Regions from separate parts of the Neobacillus camarae genome, predicted to be linked through region 1. Evidence: riboswitches for the same ligand, from Rfam matches in the RefSeq annotation. Region 1 holds a riboswitch; each other region holds the start of a gene.

Region 1 (7,621 bases):
TTGATTGGGATTGTCTACCACCATGATGCCGAGCGAACCAACAATCCGTGCACTCGCAGTGTCTCCCGGATGCACAATAATTTCACCATCCGTTCCGATGGAGATATCACCACCGGAAATTTCTGCATCCGCTATCGGCTGGCCGTCCTTTCCCAATACCAAATCTCCAGCGGCTGTCACCAGTTGGCCATTTTCATTGACCGAAAACCGGCCATTGCGGGTTAATTGTATTCCCCCATCCGCTGTTTGTACCGCAAAAAAAGCAGCCGGCTGGACAGTCTGGCCGTTTTCCAGATTTGGTGCAAGTGCTTGGTCGTTGATCGCCACATCAAACGGCAGGTTCGTGCTTACCAAACTTCCCTGCGAAAATAAGGGCAAGTTCTCCTGGTTATAGACCCCCATGGATAAAGTCCCAATTTTGGGTGCCATCCCTGTATTTTGATTGATGCGCGACAGCAGCATTTCCGGAAATGACCGCAATGGGCTGCTGTCCTGTTTAAAACCGGGCGTTTCCGCGTTTGCTAGATTATTCGTCAACGCATTTTGTCTTCTTTGCAGCGCAATCATGCCGGATGCGGCCGTATCAATCCCTCTCAGCATATTCTCAGTCCTCCCTTATGTATATAAATTGACCAACAATCCCTTTACTTCGCCGATGGTCTTTAACAGCTCCACCGATGAGGTTTGTTTTTCCATGACCTGTTCCGAAATTTTAATCAACTGCTGGTCAACTTGTTTAATAATTTTCAGCTTCTTATCTCGTCCATTGGATTGAAAATGCCGATACTCTTCTAAGGAATAACCGTTCTGCACGACCTCTTTTAAAAAATCCTGGATGCTTTGTTTATAGTCAAGCAAATCCTTAACGGATTGGGAGGCAGCAAGGCGGCTTCCGTTTTGGTCCAGCTGTTTCAGAAGCGTCTGCAGGCGTTCCCCGGTGAAATCGTGCTGTGTTTCATGAAAAACTTGCTGGAAAGCAAGGGAATCCTTTCCCTTTTCCCGGACAGATACAAAGCGTTCCTGGCTGACTCCATGGGTCTGTTGGATCTTCATTCGAGGCACCCCTTTCGCAAAGTACACGGAGCAATTGCTTTTGATAAAACTACACTAAAGAATAAACCAAAGGAGAAAATTATGTCTAGTATTTTTGGAATTTTATTAGCACTGCTCGTCATCGGAGTCGGAATGATTTTAAAAGGCGCGCCGCTCACGGCTTTGAACAACCCTGCGGCATTTTTGATTATTTTTGGCGGTACCGTTGCCGCCTTGTTGATTGCGTTTCCGTTTCGCGAAATCAAGAATTTCCCGAAGTTGCTGAAAATTGCCCTGTTTGAACCGAAGCTCCCTTCGAAAGCAGAACAGGTAAAGATTTTAATCGAATGCGCGGAAGTTGCCAAACGGGAAGGATTTTTGGCACTGGAGGAAATGGCCGAATCCGCAGATGACCCTTTTTTCAAGAAAGGATTAGAAATGATTATTGACGGGTATGAAACTGAATTTATCGAGGAAGTGTTAATGGAGGAGATAGAAGCGATTAGTCAGCGCCACAAGACAGGTGCGCTGATTTTTTCACAAGCAGCCACTTATGCTCCGTCACTTGGGGTGCTTGGTGCCGTCGTCGGTTTGATTGCCGCTCTCGGTTCGTTATCGCAAATTGAAAAAATCGGCCATTCCATCGCCGCTGCCTTCATCGCCACCCTGCTCGGGATTTTTTCCGGATATGTGCTGTGGAACCCGCTAGCCAACAAGTTAAAGCGGCTGTCCAAACAGGAGCAGGAATTAAAGCTTTTAATGGTTGAGGGGCTATTGTCGATTTATCAAGGAGTGCTCCCAAGCGCTTTAGAGAAAAAACTGTCTGTCCATATTCCACCCTCCGAACGAAAGGCCTTAGAAAAACAACAACCTGGGGAGGACTTGGAGGAGAGCATGGCATGAAAAGACGGCAGCGGGTGTTTGACAACGAACACGAAGAACATACGGACGAGTCCTGGCTGATCCCCTATGCGGATTTGCTTACATTACTGCTGGCGTTATTTATTGTGCTGTATGCGGCCAGCACGATTGACAAAGAGAAATATCAATCCATCATGGAATCGTTCCAGTCGGAACTGACGGGAACCCAAATTGAGGAGAAAAAAGCCGGACTGTCTCCTACACTCCCTAAAGCGGATGCCGAACAGGAAGAGACCGGAGAAAACAATGACAAAGAACTCAATGTGTTAAAGCAGCAGTTGGAAAGTTACATCAACGCCAACAATCTGCAAAGCTCGGTTACGCTTCAGGAAACAGAAAAAGGAATCGAGGTGTCCCTAAAAGAAGTGGTGTTGTTTGATTCCGGACGGGCGGAATTGAAGGAGCGTTCGTATCAGACTCTAAACGGAATTGTCGGCCTGATCAATACGGTGCCTAATCCAATCAATATTGAAGGGCATACGGATAATGTGCCGGCCCACAATACGAGTTATGCTTCCAACTGGGAGCTTTCCGCGGCGCGTGCCGCAAGCGTGCTTCACTATTTTGAGACCCAGCAGGTAGCCCCAAGCCGGATGCAGTTTTCCGGATATGGTGAATTTAAGCCCCTTTATCCCAATGACTCAGACGAGCATCGCCAGGCCAACCGCCGGGTGACCATCGTAATTCTGCGCGGCAGCTGATGATGGCTGCCGCAATTTTACTTGTGTAGGAATTATTTTTTAAAAAGTTGTTATTTGAACCCTAAACTTTTTGGAGAAGGATGCCGATATAAAAAATAACAGGTAAATACTGTTAATCACATTCATAACTCGTACGAAAGGGCAAAATGACCGAAAGGTGATGGCGCAAAACTACAGGGGCTAAGGCGCAACGCTATGCTAGCCAGTTACCGAATATGAACCTTCCTGCGATTTATGTAAAACGGAGGGAACACAATGTTTGCTTTTGCTGCAGGTTTAGTGACGGGGTCCTTTTTCATGCTAGTAATTATGAGTCTAATGACAGCTGCCAAAGAGGCAGACCGCCATATCGAATTATCTGTAACGAAAGAATAGTGACATAGACCCTAACACAATCCTCCGTTTAGGGTCTATTCATTTTTTTATAACGGCTGTGTAAAAAAGCGCATTGGGGCGGAAAAAAGCAAGCAAGCCTAACACAGCCTCATCATAAAGGAGTAATGTTTTATGTCAAAAAGTTTATGGACCACACCGGAAGAATATGTCCGGAGGAAACGGTTAAAAAAGAAGGCAGCCTATGTGTTTATACTGCTTGGCACCGCAGTCCTTAGTACACTATTGACCTTGCTGACAAACCAATATTGAGAAAAACAGGGGAAGTGAATAGCACTTCCCCCTTTGCTTCCCTAGACCGATAAAAGTAAAAAGCTCACTTCCGTTTTATGACAACAACTCCCTCAATTCATTTGTCATTTGCTCCACCAACTCGGGTCTTCCATGAAATTGTGCCGGTGTATTTTGAAACAGTTGAATACGCCATACTCCATCCATCTTTACCAATACCAAAGTTTGATGCGCATTTACATTGGGATTGAGATCCGTTTGCTGAGGGGGCACCATACCAGCAATGGCCCTCAAAATAGCAATATCAGGACTAAGAAACTGGATATGCTTCACTTTGCTGATATATCGGGCAGTTAAATGATGCTCAAAAATGGGCGCTACATGCGCAAAAATTTCCTGATTGCCAATAACTTGGCTTCCATCAAACCCAATCATCTCTCCATCCTTAGCGAATAACTTGGCCATATCACGTGCATTCCGATGATTCCAAGCATCTAAAAGCTCAGTATATACTGTTTTTACTATGTCTATTTTTTCCATATAGATTTTCTCCTCATCCGTATTTAATTTCTATTAAGAAAAAGGATGCATCCAATAGATTATCCTTCGATATAGTGAGGAAGCTTTTCTTTGACGATTTTCTCCCAGCCGCCGTCCATCACTCCACGAATGACTGTGTGCGGTTGCCCAAATTCCGTGGTTTTTTCTGCATCCCATCCAGAATGAATCAAGGTAAACTCCGTGGCCGCCTCATCTACCTTTTTCAATTCAAATTCAAGATGCCAGTCTTTTCCCCAGTTGAAACCAATCTTATTTGGAGGGTCAAGCTCGGTAATTTTACAAGGAGAATCCCCGAATGGCCCTGCTTGAAGAACGAACTCATGGCCCATGAGCGGTTCAAGGGTACTAGGCATCCACCAAGCAGCTATGCCTTCTGATGTTGAAACGGCCTTCCATACCTTTTCAATCGGTGCTTTCAGTACCATCGTTTTGCGGATTTCCGGTAGTGTTTCATTTATTTCCATTCCTTAATACCTCCAAATCTATATAACACCTTTTAATGTCACTAGTTATAATAACACCTTTTAGTGTTATGTCAAATAGTTTCCCTTTTTCAACGAACTCACATGCAATCAATCCATCATATCATTTGCAAAAATGGCTTAATAAACACAACAGGGCAGCATAATGACTAGAAGCCCAAATCAAAAGATCTAACTCTCATTTCACAGCTTACCTTTATAACCACCATTTTTCCTGTGGGATTAAAACTGTTTCAATAGGAAAGTTTTTCTCGAACCATTCCTTCATTAATGTCCTATGAACAAGATATTCCGATGCGGAATGGGAAACGCCGATTAAAGACATCGAAGTATTCGAAGCGTAGTCCATCATTTGTTTGTATTTTTTTTACCATATTCATTATCAATATGACAATGGATTTCGCCCGTAATGTAAGCTTGAACACCATTCTCTTCCGCTTCTTTCATCCAATCCACTACATCACCACATCCAGCAACAATCGCAACCCTTTGAATATCTGCCAATTTTTGACCTTCAAAATCAACATAAGGAATTTCAAAGATTTTCTCTAAAGTGGAAATCAGCTTGTCAGAGTTTGTTTTTTCGATATTAGCATATAGGACATATTCATTTTTTGCCTGCAATGATGCATCAACAAGGATTTCGGCATTTAGCCTTTTGGCCATGGCTATATTTGTGCCCAATTGTTTATGACAATCCAATGGGATGTGGCAAGTATAAACGGACAGGTTTTTCTCTTTCATTTGTTGAATGTATTTTTCTTTAATTGGCACAAAACCTTGTCCCCATTCCCCTTTTGGGTCCCCACACTCCATCAATAAGGGATGGTGCATAAAAAGGAAGTCACCGCTTTTGCTTTCTTCTATAAACCGTTTCAATACTTGGTCTGTAGGGAACACAGCTAGAAAAATTTTCTCTACATTTGTATCCCCTTTTAACATGAGGCCATTAAATAATTCCACAAAGTCTTTTTCAAAGGCTGCTTTCCAATCAAAATTTAAAGGTTCATAAACTCTTGGTATGAATCGACTGAAAGATGCATCCTTTCCATATGATTTTATATCAAGTTCATCATCTAACTTAGACACTATTTCCTTGAGCTCAACCATAAAATAACTCCCCCAGATGGTTTTTAAGTTTTTTATTTTTTAATATAATTTTTCACTTAATGATAGAAAAATCTTAACATAAATTCTCCTTTTCCTTATATAAAATCACTTCTGTTGTTTTAAACTTGATTATTCTATAACACAGAAAAACGCATTAGAATTCGTCTTAGAATCCTAATGCGTTTTTACTTGTAATTAGGTTGGTAATTTGTACATATAAAGTGAACTCGTTACACTTATCACACGTGTTACCATTCACCAAGGGTGTTTGCATCCATTTTATATGCTAGTTTTGAGAGAATGGTCATTCATCAAGGGGAAAAACTCTAACCTTGCATTTTGAGGTTTAGTGTTTTTTATTTTGTGAGGATTCCGTTTAGGATGGTTTGGATAAACTTTTTCCCTTCTTTAACAAGATCCAACTCGTCGCCAAACAATGCCCAATCATACAGCGTGCCTCTCATGCAGCGAGTAATTAACATGGTAATCTCTTGGGCTGATAAATTTTTCTTAAACTCTCCGGTTTCTTGCCCATTATGAACAAATGTATGGACAATCCTAAAAAGATGGCGGTCAGTATTCGAAAGGAATTTGGGTTGATTTGGAACTAAAGCACTCATATAAAGAGTTCTGATTAAATCCATGCCCATACAATCTCTTAAATATATCAATTGGGATTCGGTGAAAAGGAGTATTTTTTCATAATTACTTGTCTCTTCTGGCAATGTGTTAATATACTCGGCAAAAAACTCATCCATTTCTTTAAATTTTTCGAGGAGCACCTCATATTTGGAATTGAAGTGTACATAAAAAGCTCCTTTTGATGTACGGCTAGTCTTGACTATTTCATCAACTGAAACACAGTCGAATCCTTTTCTACCAAAGAGCTCCAGAGCTGTATCTATAATTCGCTGTTTAGTTTGCATGGCTTTCTGTTGTCTTTTGGTAGGTCGTGACATTTGCAAGCTCCGTTTCTCCGCAAATTGTAAGTGCTTTCACTGTTATTTTACTAATCTTTTAATTAAGAAACAATTCAAAACTATAATACGGTAATTATATTTATAATTTTAATTAAATTTAGAATATTTTAATAAAGAATATTGACTGTAAGTTTCTTGTTCATTAGAATTAATTACAGACTACGGTCTGTGAAATTATCTAACAAAGGGGTAAGCGTTTTAGGGGGACAAGATCGTTTGAGTTTGGACAAACCTGTAGAGTACTTTCCAAACCTACTGATTGAATGAGTTGAATACTGAAAGGGGTTACGTTATGAATAAAGCACGTGTTTTATTTGCAAGTGTTTCTGGTTCTGTTATTGAATGGTATGATTTCTATTTGTATGGTACAGCTACTGGACTAGTTTTTTCACAGCTCTTTTTTCCAAGCACAAATCCTGCTATTTCACTTCTACTCGCATTTGCGACGTTTGGAGTGGGCTATGCCGCTAGACCTATTGGCAGCTTAATCTTTGGTCATTATGGCGACCGATTAGGCAGAAAAGCAAGCTTGATGTTAACCCTGCTTGGGATGGGCGGTAGTTCGCTGCTCATCGGTGTCCTTCCGACATATGGACAAGTTGGTATACTTGCTCCTATTCTATTAGTTCTGCTTCGACTCCTGCAGGGGATTGCCCTTGGTGGTGAGTGGGGAGGAGCTGTTTTATTGGCTACAGAATATGCACCAAAAGGTCTTCGCGGACTCTATGGTTCCATCCCTCAACTTGGTGTACCTTTAGGGTTAGTCTTAGGAACGTTTAGTTTTACTTTTATTAGCTCCCTAACAACCGATGCTCAATTTTTAGCATGGGGATGGCGGGCTCCTTTCCTATTTAGCGCTGTGCTGATCGTATTGGCATTTTGGATTCGCAGTGGGATTGATGAGACACCAGCATTTAAGCAGCAAAAAAATAGTGGGGATCTTACGAAGGTCCCAGTAGTAGAAACCTTTCGTCATTATTGGAAAAATGTGTTTCACTTGATTGGTATGAAACTGGGTGATGGTTTTTTTAATGTCTTTACCATGTCATTTATTCTTGTCTATGCAACCACTCATCTCGGTTATTCAAGAGAAATTGCTTTAACCGCTGTTACCATCGGCTGTGCAACCATGATTGTTTCTATTCCACTGGTCGGCTATCTTTCGGATTTTGTTGGCAGAAAGATTATCTATATTAGTTCGTTAGTTCTG
Region 2 (7,621 bases), on a different contig from region 1:
TCCTCATCACCCAATTTTGTGAAGGTATCCTTCACTTCTTTCACACTTTCGGTTACTTTGGGTGTTAATTCGCGCAATTCATCTACTTTTCCCATGATATAGGTAATATCCCCGCTAACCTGTTCTACCGTGTTTTTCACCTTAAGGGCTGTTCCCTTGATGGAATCAGTGACTTCACCAGGATTGAGGACGACATAAGAAATTTTCCCGGATACTTTTTTCACATTCCCAGCCATGACTGTACGGGTGTGCCGGTCGAAAAGGCTAACCGCCCCTCCTGCTATCGCCCCGATTAGCATTCCCTTCCAAAATTGATTTTTCCCTGTCATATTAACCTCTCCTCGCTTTTGAAGAAATATAATAAAAAATATTAATAAAACCCATGGTTGCTTTAATCATGTATAATGAAAATTATATCAATGCTTCCTCTCATTTATTTTGCTTGATAAATAGTCATGACGCAAGTTTCATTGTTATATTTATCCATGTCCGCATATTGGCTATTTTTTCAAGAAGTGGTGGGAATATAAATATATAAAAAGGGTGATGAATTTGGATTTAACACAAAAATCAGTAGAAAACGTGGAATTTATGATAGAAAAAATCAAGGAAAAGTTAAAAGTGTTAAACCTGGGAGCGATTAAGCCTTCCCATTTCGATGAAGAGATGTATGAAGAATTAAAGGAAATTTACGACATGGTTCAAAGGAAAAGTTCGTTTAGTCCCAGTGAAATGCAAGCTTTGGCGGAGGAATTAGGAACTTTAAGAAAAAAATAAAACAGATCACTTCGATCTGTTTTATTTTTTTCTTATTATTCTCCTTGATCAGTCAAGATGATATTACCGTCTTTTGTAATCGCAATGGTATGTTCATATTGGGCCGAATAGGTACCGTCCACTGTCCTTGCTGTCCAGCCATTCGTATCCATTTTCGTGTAGAACCGTCCGATATTGACCATTGGTTCGATGGTAAAAACCATTCCTTCCTTAATCCGTGCTCCTTTTCCAGGCAGTCCATAATGCGGAACATCCGGCTTTTCGTGGATCACTGCACCAATCCCGTGCCCGATAAAATCGCGGACAACGGAAAGTCCTTCAGATTCCACATACGTTTGAATTGCGTGGCCGATATCCCCAATCCGGTTCCCTGGTATAGCCTGTTCAATCCCTTTATACAATGCTTCCTTTGTTACGTTTAATAAATGTTCCGTTTCCTTCGATACGTTACCAACAGGGTAGGACCATGCGGAATCGGCAAGTGCTCCATTGTAGTTGACAACCATGTCAATGGTCACGATATCCCCCTCTTTTAAAGGTTCTTTTCTCGGGAAACCATGGCATATTTCGTCATTAATGCTTGCGCATGTTGCATATTCATACCCTTTATATCCCTTTTGCTCAGGAGTTGCTCCATGATCACTTAAAAACTTCTCTACGAATTGATCAATTTCCCAAGTCGTGATTCCTGGCTTAATCAGCTTAGCTATCTCTTTATGGCAAGCAGCAAGTATTTCTCCTGCTTTTTTCATGGCATCAATTTCTCGTTGCGATTTCAGAACAATCATTCTTTTCCCGCCTTTATGGATAATGTTATGTGAATGGAGTTTATTAGTGCTTATAGATTAACAATACAGTTAGATTTGGCACACTTTTAATATTAACTCTATATCAGCTTTTTTTCAAAAATAGTTTTGTCTTCATTTCTCAGCTAATATTTTCGTTATTTTGTCATATTCATTTGTTCTTAATATGGTACTTTTCTATTCTTTTTGGTATTATTAATTTATAAATATTTGATATGGGTGTGTGAAAATCATGATTGGTGACCGCGTAAAAAAATTCCGGCAAGAGAAACGAATGTCACTATCTGAGCTTGCTGAACAAGCAGGAGTCGCTAAATCCTATTTAAGTTCTCTTGAAAGAAACCTTCAAAAGAATCCTTCCATACAGTTTCTCGAAAAGATTGCTGCTGTATTAAATATTCCTGTCGAACATTTAATACATGAACAAATAGACAAAGCCGAGTTAGATAGTGATTGGATGAATTTGGTACGCGAGGCAATGAATTCTGGTGTATCCAAAGATCAATTCCGGGAATTCCTCGAATTTAATAAATGGAGGAATAATAACCAAGACAACTAAAGGTTAACTAATTTCAAAAAAAAGCATCCTACAAATTTTATCATTATTTGTAGGATGTTTTTTTGGGTTGGTATTCAGCTAGTTTCTCCGGGAGTGTATTCTTATCGAGGAAACTCCGTACATCTTCCACCGTTAGGCCAATCTCTCTCGCTTCCATAATTAAGGCGAGCCATTCAATATCGATTACTTCCGCTTCACGAATTCCCCTGTCCATTCCAATCCTCCTAAAATACTTTCGTATTCCAGGCAGCCCGGCCATCATAGTAAGGAGAGTTTGTCTTACCGTAGATCCTCGGCTTTGCGTCCCTGATTTTCAGCAGGTTTGCCTTTTTCTGTTGCGATGAAGCAAGTAGTAGTGCATATGATATAGAGACTTAACAAATTCATGGGTCTTTCCGCTTAAGTTTAATACAATCTCCATTATATGGTGTTGCTGTAGAACAAAGTGTTATATTTTGTCATTAATTTTTAATTTTTAACTTACAATTTATGACACTTTTTTCATCAGGGCAAAGGAAAAGGGACTTCCAAGTGAAATCCCCAGCTTGTGCATATAGTTTTTTGTCAGTGAGAGACACACTTAGAGAAATACTTTTGAAATACCTCTATCAGTGCGCACTGGTTTAATTTAGGATTTACTGTTTCATTCGACTGAATCGTTATTAACGAACAAGAAAGACCCACTTTACATGCATCCTCCGGAATGAGTCCCTTTAGATGGCCGTACAATATTCCCGCAATAAGGGAATCTCCGGCACCCGTAACGTCCATCACCATGACATCAGGTGCCACCAATGCGCCTGCTTGTCCCGATTGCGTGAAATAGATTAATCCTTGTTCTCCTCTAGTTATCACCACTCGCTCGGCACCTTTTTTTAAAATTATTTCCGCCGCCCGAAAAAAATCGCCTTCTCTGTTAATCGTTAGTCCTGATAGAGCCTCGGCCTCCCTGTGATTGGCAATAAGCCAGCTGACTCCTTCAAGGGATTCCGGCAGTTTTTTAGTCTTAGGCGTCGAAACAGTGGCGATGCAAAGGGGAACATGATAGTCATGACAGATTTTTATTACTTGGCGCACAACATGTTCAGGGTAATTGGTATCGAGTAGAATCATCGCGGCATCTTGCATATGATACCAGTTCCTTTCAATAAAGTCATCGGCCGCTTCATCATAAATGGCCATATCAGCTAAAGCAACCGTCATTTGACCTTCGTTGTCTAGGATGGCCGTATAGGTACCTGTTGTTTTGCCTTGAATGACAGAGGAGGGAGTGACGTTGACATAGTCCCTTGTTTCCTGTAGCAGCCATTCGCCTTGTGAATCTGCTCCGAACTGGGCTAAAAGGGAAGCGTTCATTCCTAATCTGCCAAGGTTCTCGGCAACATTCCTGGCCACTCCGCCTTTTGATCTTGTGCTCACTGCCGGATTAGAAGTTCCAAATGTCAAAGGATTTAACACCTGTATTTTTTGATCGACATTAGCACCGCCGATGCAGAGGATTTTCTTTTCCTCTGGCAGTACGTAAGGGCGGCCAACGATTTTTCCATATTTTATAAGCGATGCCATTATAGTTTCTATCTCAGTTACAGTCATACCGGTCATTTTTGCCAGTTCACGCTCAGATATAAATAGGTTTGACTTCATAAATTCAAATACAATTTCTTCCTGTCTATTCATAGTCAGCCCATCTTTCCCTAACACCAATTTTTAAAATGCCTACCTATTATCCTAGCATGAAAAAGATAGGATTTGTTCAAAAAAGTCACAATAATGTAAAAATATTCATAACGATTATCACATAAATATTTGTCTAAATTGTGAAAATGAAATATGATATAATCAACATATGAATATACTTAATATTATTAATATTCTAACAACTGGAGGTGATTATGGTTGACTATTGTCCACGTATTAAATTTTTCCATCCCAATTGCCTTTATTGTTTTTGCAGGATTCATTCTTGACCGGATGTGTAAACCGGATAAAACCAGAAAAAAGGCTGGGGACGAGTAATGAAACGGAATTCAATAGTCCTTATTTGTTAATTTCTCTTGAATCTTTAACTCATAATTTTTAAAAACAGCTGAGTTTGTCTTAACACGGCGCTTTGACATCAGTTGGTTATATTTAAGCAGTGTTTGATTTAATCTTCTTTGCAAGTTTGCTCGGTCAGTTTCATCCTCACAATGTTTCAATAAGTCTTCCACCGTCATGAATTCTCGGCGTAAATCAGTTTCTTCTTGGGTGTATCCCCCGTTTTTTAACAATTTATAGGCCATGCGCAGCTCTTCCGGTATCCCTGATAAATCTTCCAGCTTAAGCGGTCTCCCATATCCCAGCAGGTTATCAAATTCACCTTCTGCATATGCCTTTTTGATGCGGTCTTCCGCGAGCGTGTGAAATAAATCCATACTCATGGCCTCCTTTATACCCTATTTTTCATCAATTATATCAAAGTTCTTGTGCTTTACTGACAAGTTTTTGACAGCGGGAAACGCGTAATTATTTTTCATCGCTTTGGAAAACCTACATACAGACAAACGAAAGGAGTGTTGATATTGGCACGCGGAGAACATTTTAACCATAAAAATAAAAACCACCCCGGAAAATTTCCTAAAGACAACATGACGGAAAAGCACGCAAAAGAAGCCATTGGCGATGAAGAATTCATCGTTGTGCAAGAGGCGTTTAAAAATAGGCTGGAAGAAGAATAGCAAGGCGTGATTGGTTTCACGCCTTTTTTTATATTTCCGTCACTTCAAATGTTACAAGCCATTCTGCCATCTTTTCGATATCCTTTGAAAATGCACGATCCTGATGAATGGAGGGTACGACTTTTCTTCCCAAATCATAAAACTTCCTCGTTTGGGAGGCCATCTTTTCAATCCCACGGTATTCTACCGCCTGCATCGAGCAAATCAATTCTATGGCAGAAACTCTTCTCGCATTTTGTATGATTTGATAGGCATGGCGTGCCGCTATTGTCCCCATGCTGACATGATCCTCCTGATTCGCTGAGGATGGAATGGAGTCCACGCTTGCCGGATGAGCCAACGTTTTATTTTCCGAGACAAGCGAGGCAGCAGTATATTGCATAATCATCGCTCCAGATTGCAGTCCCGGCTGGGGACTTAAGAAGGGCGGCAAATCATTTAATTGCGGATTTACTAGCCGTTCAATTCGCCTCTCTGAGATATTGGCTAGCTCCGCCACGGCGATTTTCATAAAATCCATGGCCAATGCAATCGGTTGGCCATGGAAATTTCCGCCGGAAATTACCTTTTGGCCGTTATCAAAGATTAACGGATTATCCGTTGCAGCGTTGATTTCAATTTCTAATTTTTCTTTCACATAATCAAGCGCTTGGCGGGTCGCACCGTGAACTTGGGGGATACAGCGGAGTGAATAGGCATCCTGAACCCTTAATTCTCCTTGTCTGGAAGTGAGACGGCTGTCAGTAAGATAACCCCGTATCCGTGCGGCTGTTTCAATCTGTTGCTTATAACCTCTCGCGCTATGGATTTCCCCGGCAAAAGCATCAATGATTCCCTGCAAACCTTCCAAAGTCATGGATGCGATAAGGTCACATTGATTAGTAAGCTGGTCCGCCTCAATATAGCCTACCACTCCCATGGCCGTCATGGCTTGAGTCCCATTAATTAGGGCAAGCCCTTCTTTTGCTTCCAACCGAATCGGTTGTATTCCTTCTTGGCGAAAAGCGGTTATCGATTCCATCCGGGCCCCTTTGTAAAAAACCTCTCCCTCACCGATCAAAACGAGGGCAAGGTGGGATAATGGAGCCAAATCGCCGCTCGCACCAAGAGACCCTTGTTGGGGAATTACAGGTATCACATTCTTATTAACCAACTCTAACAGCTTGTCAATCACGACTGGTCTTACTCCCGAGTATCCTTTTAAGAGAGCGTTGGCCCGAAGCAGCAACATGGCCTTTGCGGCGAGTTCCGGGAAGGGTTCTCCCACCCCGCAAGCATGGGAACGGATTAAATTCAACTGCAGGTCTTGCACATGGCCTTGATTGACCAGAACGTCGCTAAACTTTCCAAAGCCAGTATTGATTCCATAAACGACTCTGTTTTCTTTAACGATTCTTTCTACAGCCTCCCGACTTTTTTTGACTGATTCCATACTTGCTTCAGACGCGGATGCCCATTTCTTTTGGTATAAGATTTCTTTCATCAGTTCGATGGTTAAATCATTTCCGGTCAGAGTAATCATCTTTTCTCACTCCTCTACCACTGTATCAAAATAAAGAAAGAGGCTGGAATTCCAAATCGTTTCAGATTGGGAGTCCAGCCTCTTCTGTATTGTTATGATGGAAATATTGCTTGATTGAATTATCATTATTTTATGTGTAGCCCTCTTTTTCTGTCAATCATACTTGTATAAAAAACAAGTGCCGCAAGAAAAAAAGGCTATACATACACTATTTTTAAAACTTGTATATATAGCCTAATACGACTTATTTTAAATTCAATTTTTTTAAAGCATCAGCTAATGCTGTATTAATCGGTTCTTCTTCTTTGCTTTGATTTTTCAGATACTTTTGCACCGTACGTTTATCTACTTTACCGGAAGATTCTTTTTTACGCCGCGCTTCGAAAGCTGATAATTTCTCACGATATCCACATTTACAAGCAAAAATTTGTCCTTCACCTTCACCACGAAGCTCTAGTTTTTTATGGCACTGAGGGCAACGCGCATTTGTGACTCGCGAAACGTTTTTTCGATGCCCACATTCTCTATCTTGGCAGACAAGCATTTTACCTTTTTTGCCATTTACCTCAAGCATTGGTTTTCCACAGTCTGGACAATGTTTCGTTGAGATATTGTCGTGCTTATACTTTTTGTTGCTCGCTTTAATTTCAGCGACAATTTCTTTTGTGTATTTTTTCATTTCGCTGATAAAGACTTCTTTTTTCAACTTGCCATGAGCAATTTGATCGAGCTTTTGTTCCCACTCAGCTGTTAAGGCAGGGGATTTTAGCTCCTCTGGCACTAAATCTAACAATTGACGCCCTTTGGATGTAAGGTGAATGTCTTTGCCGCGCTTTTCAATGAGGAATGAATTGAAAAGTTTATCAATAATATCTGCACGGGTCGCCACAGTCCCTAAACCACCCGTTGATTTTAAGGTATCGGCTAACCTTTTATCCTGGGTTTCCATATACTTCGCAGGATTTTCCATTGCCGTTAATAGGGTTGCTTCTGTAAAACGAGCCGGAGGCTTTGTTTGACCGGATGTTTGCGCAATGAGACTTGTGTTTAAGGTATCACCTTTTTCAATCCGAGGTAAAATCTGTTCTTTTAAATCATCACTTTCATCTTCATCATCAAAGTGGTTGTTATATACTTCTTTCCAGCCCATCGAAATAATGGTTTTTCCTCTTGCAACAAAATTTTCCTCACCAATTTTCGCCCGAAGCGTTAATTGCTCATACTCAAATGCAGGGAGCAA
Region 3 (7,621 bases), on a different contig from region 1:
GACGTCATTTCACAAGGCAGCATCTCAACGATAAAAGAGTTGGTCAATCAGAGCGATCGTTTGGATGCCTCCTTTTTTGACCAACCAGAGGAAGTGGAGTTCCTGCCGGTCGTCACCAACCCGGAGAAAATCCTTTGTGTCGGGTTGAACTATGTAAGCCATGTGGAAGAGGCCCAAATCCAAGATGTTCCGGAAACGCCTGTCATCTTCAGCAAATTCAACAATGCCATATCTGCCCACAATCAAGTCGTGTCATTGCCGTCAGACGGCAGTCAATTTGATTACGAAGCCGAATTAGTCATCGTGATGGGAAAAGAAGCCAAGGATGTTACAGAGGACGAAGCCTTGTCCTATGTTTTTGGCTACAGTGCCGGAAACGATTTGTCAGTCAGAGACCTGCAATTCCGCTCAAGCCAGTGGCTGATTGGCAAATCCCCGGACGGTTTTGCTCCGGTGGGACCTTATTTGGTAACAGCCGAAGAAATCGACCCGACCAATCTAAAAATTGAAACCAAAGTAAACGGGGAAGTTCGCCAATCTTCCAATACCAAGTATATGATTTTTAACTGTGCCACCATTATTAGTTATATCTCGAAATATATGACACTAAAACCAGGAGATCTGATTTTTACCGGAACCCCGGAAGGAGTCATCTTAGGGCTCCCTGAAGAGGAACGCCGGTGGTTAAAGCCGGGCGACCAGATGGAAGTGATCATCGAAAACATCGGTACCCTTAAAACAACTCTTGCATAAATAGGTTGAAAGATAATAGGCAAGAAGGAAATTTCATTGCCATAGATTGGAGATGATCCATGCCAGTCGTTTTATTTTTTTTGTGGGGTGTGATCCCAATATTAGGCGTCCTATGGTTTTTAAATCTTGTTTCATTGATAAAAAAGGCAATAGAGCACAAAAATACGCGGAATCAATCGGTTCTGGGTGCAGTTCTTACCTTTCTAATATTTTTTATCTTTATGTATTTCTTTGCAGGTCTTCATTGAAAATCTAGGAAAAAAGAAAAACAAACCATCTAGTCATTGGATGGTTTGTTTTTCATACCAAGAACCTTAAATTAACCCCTCTTGCTGTGCTTTTAACGCCGCCTGGAATCGATCCTTCACATCTAATTTATGGTAGATGCTAGAAATATAGTTTTTAACCGTTCCCTCTGATAAAAACAGCTTTTCTGCAATATTCTTATTGCTTAGACCTTGTGCTATACACTCTAACACGTCTTCCTCACGTTCTGTTAACTCGTATTGATTTTTGTTACTTTGAACGTCGGGAGCTGGATGGCTGTTAATCTGCTGGACAAGCAGCTTGGCCAAATCCTGTGGAAGCAAAGTCCCGCCTTTATGGATTAACTTGATGCCAGCAATCAAATCCTTTGGATGAATGGCTTTCAACAAATAACCTTCTGCTCCAAGCGATAAGGCTTCAATCACATGATGGACCTCCTGGAAGGTGGTTAACATCATCACCTTGATATCCGGCCAGCGCTGTTTAATGACCTTAGTAGCAGAAATTCCATCCATTACCGGCATGTTGATATCCATCAATATGGTACTGGGGCTAAGCTGTTCACATAACGTGATGGCTTCAGCACCATTTTCCGCCAACCCCACAATTTCAATTTCATTATCCATATCTAACACGATGGATAAACTTTCACGTATCAGCTCTTGATCATCCGCTATGACTAGTTTAATCCCGCTCATTTAGGCAACCCCCTTTATAGGAACCGTAATGGTAAGTTTTACTCCACGATCGTTTCCACTTGTGATTTCAAGATTTCCATGCAACTCCCCAATCCGTTCTTTCATCGCGGTTAGGCCGAAGCCAGGCTGAGAATCCTCCATAGGACTTCCATCGTTTTCAATGGTTAAAACAATGTCCGAGGCGGTAAAAAGACAATCAATCATTATCTTTGAAGCGCTGCCATGCCTTTTAGCATTGGTGAGTGCCTCTTGAAGGCAGCGGATGAACACGAGTTTTATATTTTTGGAAATAGGCATCTCTTTGCCATGTAAGTGGAACTGTACATCGGTATCGGTATTTTCTTTAAAATTAGCCGCAATCTGATGTAAAAGGAAAGACAATCGCTCTTCATTTTCCTCTGGCGCAATTTGATGAATGTGCTTTCGAATATCATCTAAGCCTTTACGAGAAACATTCGCTAGCATTTCTATTTTCTTTTTTGCTTTCTCCACATCGGTTTCCAGCAAATACGATACCGCATCTAGTCCAACAGTAACTGAAGTAAAATGATGGCCAATCGTGTCGTGCAGCTCTTGAGCCAGCCGGTTCCGTTCTTGAAGCAGCGTGACCTTCTCAATTTGCTCGGCATATTGCTGAAGCACCCGATATTGCTCTTGGATTAATTTATATTGTTTACTATTTTCTTCGATCATCCGTTTGGTCCGTTGCTGCGACTGAATGACATAGTTAAAACAGGCCCCAAAGCCGAAAAAGATAAAGATATCGATGTACTGCATCAGATAGGTGGCTGTGTCAGTAGTCCATAAACGCGGGATCGGGAAGACAATAAAAAATAAGGGAAAGGTCCACTTCGCCGTCTGTTTGGTGGCAAGGTAACCGATCATTAAGAAAGTCATGATGACGGTAGAGGTGCCAAGGTCAAATTGTCGCACGATATTAAAATAAATGGCAGCTCCGCCTGTCACTATCAGTTCGGCAACAGGGTAGAAGATCGGATTTTTGTAGCCGGGCCTCCAAAAAATATGGGGGACAATATAGGAAACTGTTAATATACCGATAAAAACGAAAAAAGATAACCCTCCTGATTCTTCCCTATGAAGAATAAAGTAAAGAACACCAGAAAGATACCAGCATAGTCTTAGGAAAAAAATAAACCAGTCCACCCAGATCCAATTATGGTCTGTCTTCATGTTACGCCCCACCCCTGATACTTTTTACCTATCCTTACCTATCTTACAAGAATTTGGACATTAGTCATAGCCTAAAAATAAAGAATTTTATTAAAAAGGCTGTAATTAGCTTTATTTTATGACTGGCTGCACTACGGTCATATGACTTTTTCTTTGTATGATAAGGCCATAGGGTAAAGAAAGGAACGAAGAACATGAATAAAGAAGAAATGCTCCAAGAGTTAGATGAGCGATTAAAAGGGCTGCCGCTTGAGGACCGGGTAAAACTGGTTGAACTATATAAGGATCTAATGGAAGTGGCAAATGAAAATCGATTAGCGGACCCCAAATTATCCGCGACATTAGAAGATACCTATCCGTTGCCGAGCGATACTGAAAAAGATCCTTACCGTAATATGGGTCGAATCATTCTGGCATCCCTCAGTTTATTTTTCTTTAATCTCATTTTTGTATTAGGTCCTGTACTTGCGATTTTTGGAGTTTATTTGTCACTATGCATCGTAGCAATTTGCTTTGTATTATCCCCGCTATTTGTCCTGACACAGGTGTTTATGGGCGGATTTACAAACTTCGAGTTATTTTTATCGTTGATTGTTTGCGGAGTAGGAGTGGCTCTCGGAGCAGGTATGGCTATAGCTGGGAAAGGTTTCTACAAGCTTTTAAGTAAATACGTAAACTGGAATAGTAGACTAATAAAAGGAGAATAAAAAATGAGAAAATTAATGTACGGGGCGTTAGCATTAGTAATAATTGGAGTGGTTGGTGTGATTATGTCCATCAACACTTCCGGTGCGGAGGCATTTACATTCAGTTCTGTGGGTGTTCATCAATCAAAAGAGGCATCAGCCGAAGGAATCCGAAATGTACGCATTGAATCACCAACTGTCGATGTCAAGCTTGTGTCAACTAACGGAGATAAGATTGAAGCAGAATTTTCAGGAAAAGCAGGGAAAAAGAGTAAAAATCTTTATAAGCTAGATATGGCCAAAGACGGCAATACCCTTAAAATCACAATGGATAAGGAAGATAAGTTTCAATTTATGATGTTTAACTTTACCAAGGTAGAACTAAATGTCAAAGTGCCAGAAAAAGTTTATGATTCGATTGAAATCAAGGCGGCATCCGGTGATATAAACTTAGAGGAAATTCAAGGAAAAGTCATAACGATTGAAACACAATCAGGGGATATTAAAGCTACAGACGCAGTGGCCGAAGATCATTTTGTGCTTCATGCATCTAGTGGAGACATCGTGGCTTCTGAAAATCGCTCCAATCAAATGGAGTTTGTAACAAGCAGCGGCGATATTACGATAAACAATAACGAGGCCAAGGGAACTGATTTAGTTACTAGCAGTGGTGATATTGTATCAGGGAATACGGTATCCGAGGACATCAAGATGAATACTTCTTCTGGAGACATTGTTGCAAAAATGAAAGAAATGAAGGGGAATGTCGAGTTGGAAGCTAGCAGCGGTGATATCGATGTGAGTTTCACCAAATCACCGACCTCATTGAAAGTGGATTACAAAACGAGTTCAGGTGATGGAATAGCCCATTTAGACGAGATGAATTACTCAGAGAAGTCAGAACATCGAATCGTTGGAAAAATCGGAGACGGCAAGGTTACATTAACAGCGAGAACAAGTTCAGGTGATTTTACTATTCGATGATACCTGCTCAACCATTAAATCCGGCTTTTACAGTAAGCCGGTTTTTTTGTGTGAACTGAGCAGCTGGTGTAAGCAGGTATTGTTTCATAGAGTGGCGAAATTAATTCCCTATAAAGGGAGAGGATGCTATTGGAAACAGAAATAATCTTAAATGGGGAGTCCATTTCTCTTATTCCACTAAAAGTTAAGTATAAGGAACCATTATTTGAGGCTTTAAATAGTCCTGATATTTGGGAATATACCTGGCGGCAAGTGAAAACAGTGGAGGATCTAGAGCAAATAATAATGACAGCGATGGACAACAAAAAGGCAGGAAAGCAAATCCCTTTTGTTATAAAGGATAAACTGACAGGAAAAATAATCGGAACGACTAGAATTGGTGATATTGATTTGGTTAATCGCAATGTGGAGATCGGTTGGACCTGGCTTTCACCAGAAGTTTGGAGAACCAACGTAAACACAGAATGCAAATATTTATTATTAAAGTATTGCTTTGAAGAACTAAACGTCATTCGGGTTCAATTTTCGGTTAGTGGACAAAACTTACGATCTCAAAAGGCAGTCGAGCGAATAGGGGCAACAAAAGAGGGAACTTTTCGAAAACATAGAATCAAACCAGATGGTACCATACACGACAATATATTCTACAGTATAGTGGATGATGAATGGGAGTCAGTAAAAGAAAGATTGATGTATTTATTAGAGAAAAAATATTGATTACTAATTAACACTTTTTTAGAATTTTTGTTTTCAATTATTGTAAAAATGTAATATAATTTTAATAATAAAATAATTATTTTAATAGAAAAAGGCAAACCACTCGAAAGATTGGGACGCAAAGCTTCAGGTCTAAGGTGTTACACTATGACGGCTGAGTTGCCTAAAATAGAACATATTTTAGGGGTGTATCTTTGTGGCAGCTCTTGCTTATGAACAAGAACCATATTTTGATGTTAGAGTACTAAGTGATGAAAATCTAGTAGAGTTATATGTTAATTCTATACTGGAAAAGTATGATCATGATGTAAAAGTTTTGGAAGAAGAATTATTGGTAAGAAGGTTATTTTTGGTCGCCTTAGAATGGTATGATAATAAAAAAAGCGTTTTTCGCTTAAGTAAAGGGATTCTAAGTTAACTATCTGATCTGGCAGAAAAATAGCTCCGGAACCAAAAATGCAAATGGCAGTCTTAAACAAGGCTTGGATAAGCTTAAATTAACAAAAAAGTGCAATGGTTTATTATAGCCGCTGCACTTTTTTGTTTGGACATTTCTTCTGGAGCAATGGAGATGGGAACAAAATTACTGAAGCTCAACATGGAGAAATTTCAATCGAAAGTGAAATCACCCGGATACTAGGATCGGGAAAAAATATCCTTTGTTTTACGTTATAAGATGAAATATAATGGTAGAATCAAATTTAATCGGAGTCTAGTTAACATGCAGGAAATATCGGATATTCAGCAAATGTTCTCGTTAATATCAGAAAAGTCCCTAAACATTATCTCATCTATTTCAGCTGATGGAGTATTCACTTATATCTCTCCCAATGTGAAGGCATTACTTGGATATACTCCAGATGAAGTTGTTGGGAAACCCGCAGCATCTTTTAACCACCCTGGAACCAATACAAAATTTCTAGAGCATCGCGATTCGTTGTACGTCGATCAGGATACGGTACGATTTACCGGTCAAGTTCGGCATAAAAATGGAGAATATCGGTGGTATGAGACTACAGCTCAATATATCCGCAACCATTCAGGAGATATCATACAAACCATTGGGGTGGGGCAGGACATTACAGACCGTAAAGAAACAGACGAGACAATTGCCTACTATGCCTATCATGACAGTGAAACTAAATTGCCAAATCGGCGTTTGTTTAAGAGACGCCTCCGTCTACTTTTAGAGGAATCTAAAAGTGAATGTCATGGACTGATGTTGCTTGATTTGGATGGTTTTAAGCACGTCAACGATACTTTTGGCCACGATATTGGTGACCAACTTCTTATAGAAGCGGCAAAAAGGTTGACATTCGCAGTGGGAGACAAGGGTTTTGCCGCCCGTTGGGGTGGTGACGAGTTCACGGTTTTTCAAGCGGATGTTAAATGCCGGGCTGATTTTACTTCTCTAGTTGAGCGGATTAAGGAGGTAATCTCCGAACCATTTAAAATATCGGGCCATACGATTTGCATTGCAGCAAGTATTGGTGTGGCATTTTCTCAAGAGGATGGGGAAACGGTCGAAGAGCTGATAAAAAATGCGGATTCGGCGATGTATCGTGCCAAAAATCAGGCGAAAGGTTTGAATGGTTCTCATAACTAACAAGGACTCGTCGATATTCCAAAAGCCAAAATCGATAAAAACCGTTTGACGAAAGCAATAAATTAATAGGATACGGAAAATTGGCGGGCTAGTATGCCTGCTTTTTTTGTGGGCGTTTTAATAAAGGAAATGGACGCGAATAAGTCGAATTTTTTTATTAAATAACTGATGAATTAGGGGAGTAACTAGGATGGAACAATTTGTATACTTAATCAAACCAACACGGCCAGATTTTTTGGAAACCATGACAAAGGAAGAATCAGAAATCATGGGACATCATTTTGAGTATCTTCAAGGCCTTTTAGATGAAGGCAAGCTAATTTTGGCGGGACCTTGTCTAGATGGTGCATTCGGCATTGTTGTCTTTCAGGTTGAATCCATGGAAGCCGCTTATAAAATGATGGAAAATGACCCATCTGTCTTACAGGGAATCATGACGGCAGAAATTCATCCGTATAGAGTTTCACTTATCAATAACAAATTATAAGGGTTAAGGACAACGGAATTGTTTTATAAGTTATTGGTTTTTTACGGTGGATTCATTTCATATATGATCTGGAAATATTGAAGACTGACTCAAAAAATAAGTAGTTCCGTTTCTGTGGAGAACATTCGAAATGGCATACTATAATAGCAGACCAATTCACCTATGATTTGGTATCTTCCTTATCCTTTTATAACAATGGTTATGGATTTTAACATATGAATTAGTATACAGC

What was found. Region 1 has a riboswitch for cyclic di-GMP ahead of ACY8D0_RS11850 (DUF3789 domain-containing protein). Riboswitches for the same ligand answer to the same signal wherever they lie in the genome.
Region 2: linked by a shared signal. The riboswitch ahead of ACY8D0_RS01625 (anti-repressor SinI family protein) and the one ahead of ACY8D0_RS11850 (DUF3789 domain-containing protein) in region 1 are both predicted to bind cyclic di-GMP.
Region 3: linked by a shared signal. The riboswitch ahead of ACY8D0_RS07765 (hypothetical protein) and the one ahead of ACY8D0_RS11850 (DUF3789 domain-containing protein) in region 1 are both predicted to bind cyclic di-GMP.

The regions. Positions count from the first base shown of each region.
Region 1 is NZ_JBUCKX010000002.1:868,019-875,639, reverse strand. It holds gene ACY8D0_RS11870 (flagellar hook-basal body protein) at 1-600, opposite strand, end outside; gene ACY8D0_RS11865 (YaaR family protein) at 616-1,053, opposite strand; gene motA (flagellar motor stator protein MotA) at 1,135-1,935, shown strand; gene ACY8D0_RS11855 (flagellar motor protein MotB) at 1,932-2,654, shown strand; cyclic di-GMP riboswitch class I at 2,785-2,868, shown strand; gene ACY8D0_RS11850 (DUF3789 domain-containing protein) at 2,910-3,029, shown strand; gene ACY8D0_RS11845 (hypothetical protein) at 3,162-3,299, shown strand; gene ACY8D0_RS11840 (SgcJ/EcaC family oxidoreductase) at 3,375-3,818, opposite strand; gene ACY8D0_RS11835 (SRPBCC family protein) at 3,878-4,303, opposite strand; partial or broken gene ACY8D0_RS11830 (Nif3-like dinuclear metal center hexameric protein) at 4,518-5,431, opposite strand; gene ACY8D0_RS11825 (TetR/AcrR family transcriptional regulator) at 5,788-6,390, opposite strand; gene ACY8D0_RS11820 (MFS transporter) at 6,704-7,621, shown strand, end outside.
Region 2 is NZ_JBUCKX010000001.1:345,048-352,668, reverse strand. It holds gene ACY8D0_RS01645 (YtxH domain-containing protein) at 1-329, opposite strand, end outside; gene ACY8D0_RS01640 (DUF1128 domain-containing protein) at 553-777, shown strand; gene map (type I methionyl aminopeptidase) at 813-1,565, opposite strand; gene ACY8D0_RS01630 (helix-turn-helix domain-containing protein) at 1,816-2,142, shown strand; gene ACY8D0_RS01625 (anti-repressor SinI family protein) at 2,186-2,356, opposite strand; cyclic di-GMP riboswitch class I at 2,385-2,479, opposite strand; gene ACY8D0_RS01620 (carbohydrate kinase family protein) at 2,707-3,819, opposite strand; gene ACY8D0_RS01615 (DnaJ family domain-containing protein) at 4,170-4,556, opposite strand; gene ACY8D0_RS01610 (hypothetical protein) at 4,704-4,859, shown strand; gene hutH (histidine ammonia-lyase) at 4,888-6,381, opposite strand; gene ACY8D0_RS01600 (DNA topoisomerase III) at 6,626-7,621, opposite strand, start outside.
Region 3 is NZ_JBUCKX010000001.1:1,684,754-1,692,374, forward strand. It holds gene ACY8D0_RS07735 (fumarylacetoacetate hydrolase family protein) at 1-753, shown strand, start outside; gene ACY8D0_RS07740 (response regulator) at 1,068-1,718, opposite strand; gene ACY8D0_RS07745 (sensor histidine kinase) at 1,719-2,909, opposite strand; gene ACY8D0_RS07750 (DUF1700 domain-containing protein) at 3,104-3,616, shown strand; gene ACY8D0_RS07755 (DUF4097 family beta strand repeat-containing protein) at 3,620-4,579, shown strand; gene ACY8D0_RS07760 (GNAT family N-acetyltransferase) at 4,703-5,296, shown strand; cyclic di-GMP riboswitch class I at 5,380-5,463, shown strand; gene ACY8D0_RS07765 (hypothetical protein) at 5,493-5,714, shown strand; gene ACY8D0_RS07770 (PAS domain-containing protein) at 6,018-6,902, shown strand; gene ACY8D0_RS07775 (YciI family protein) at 7,093-7,389, shown strand.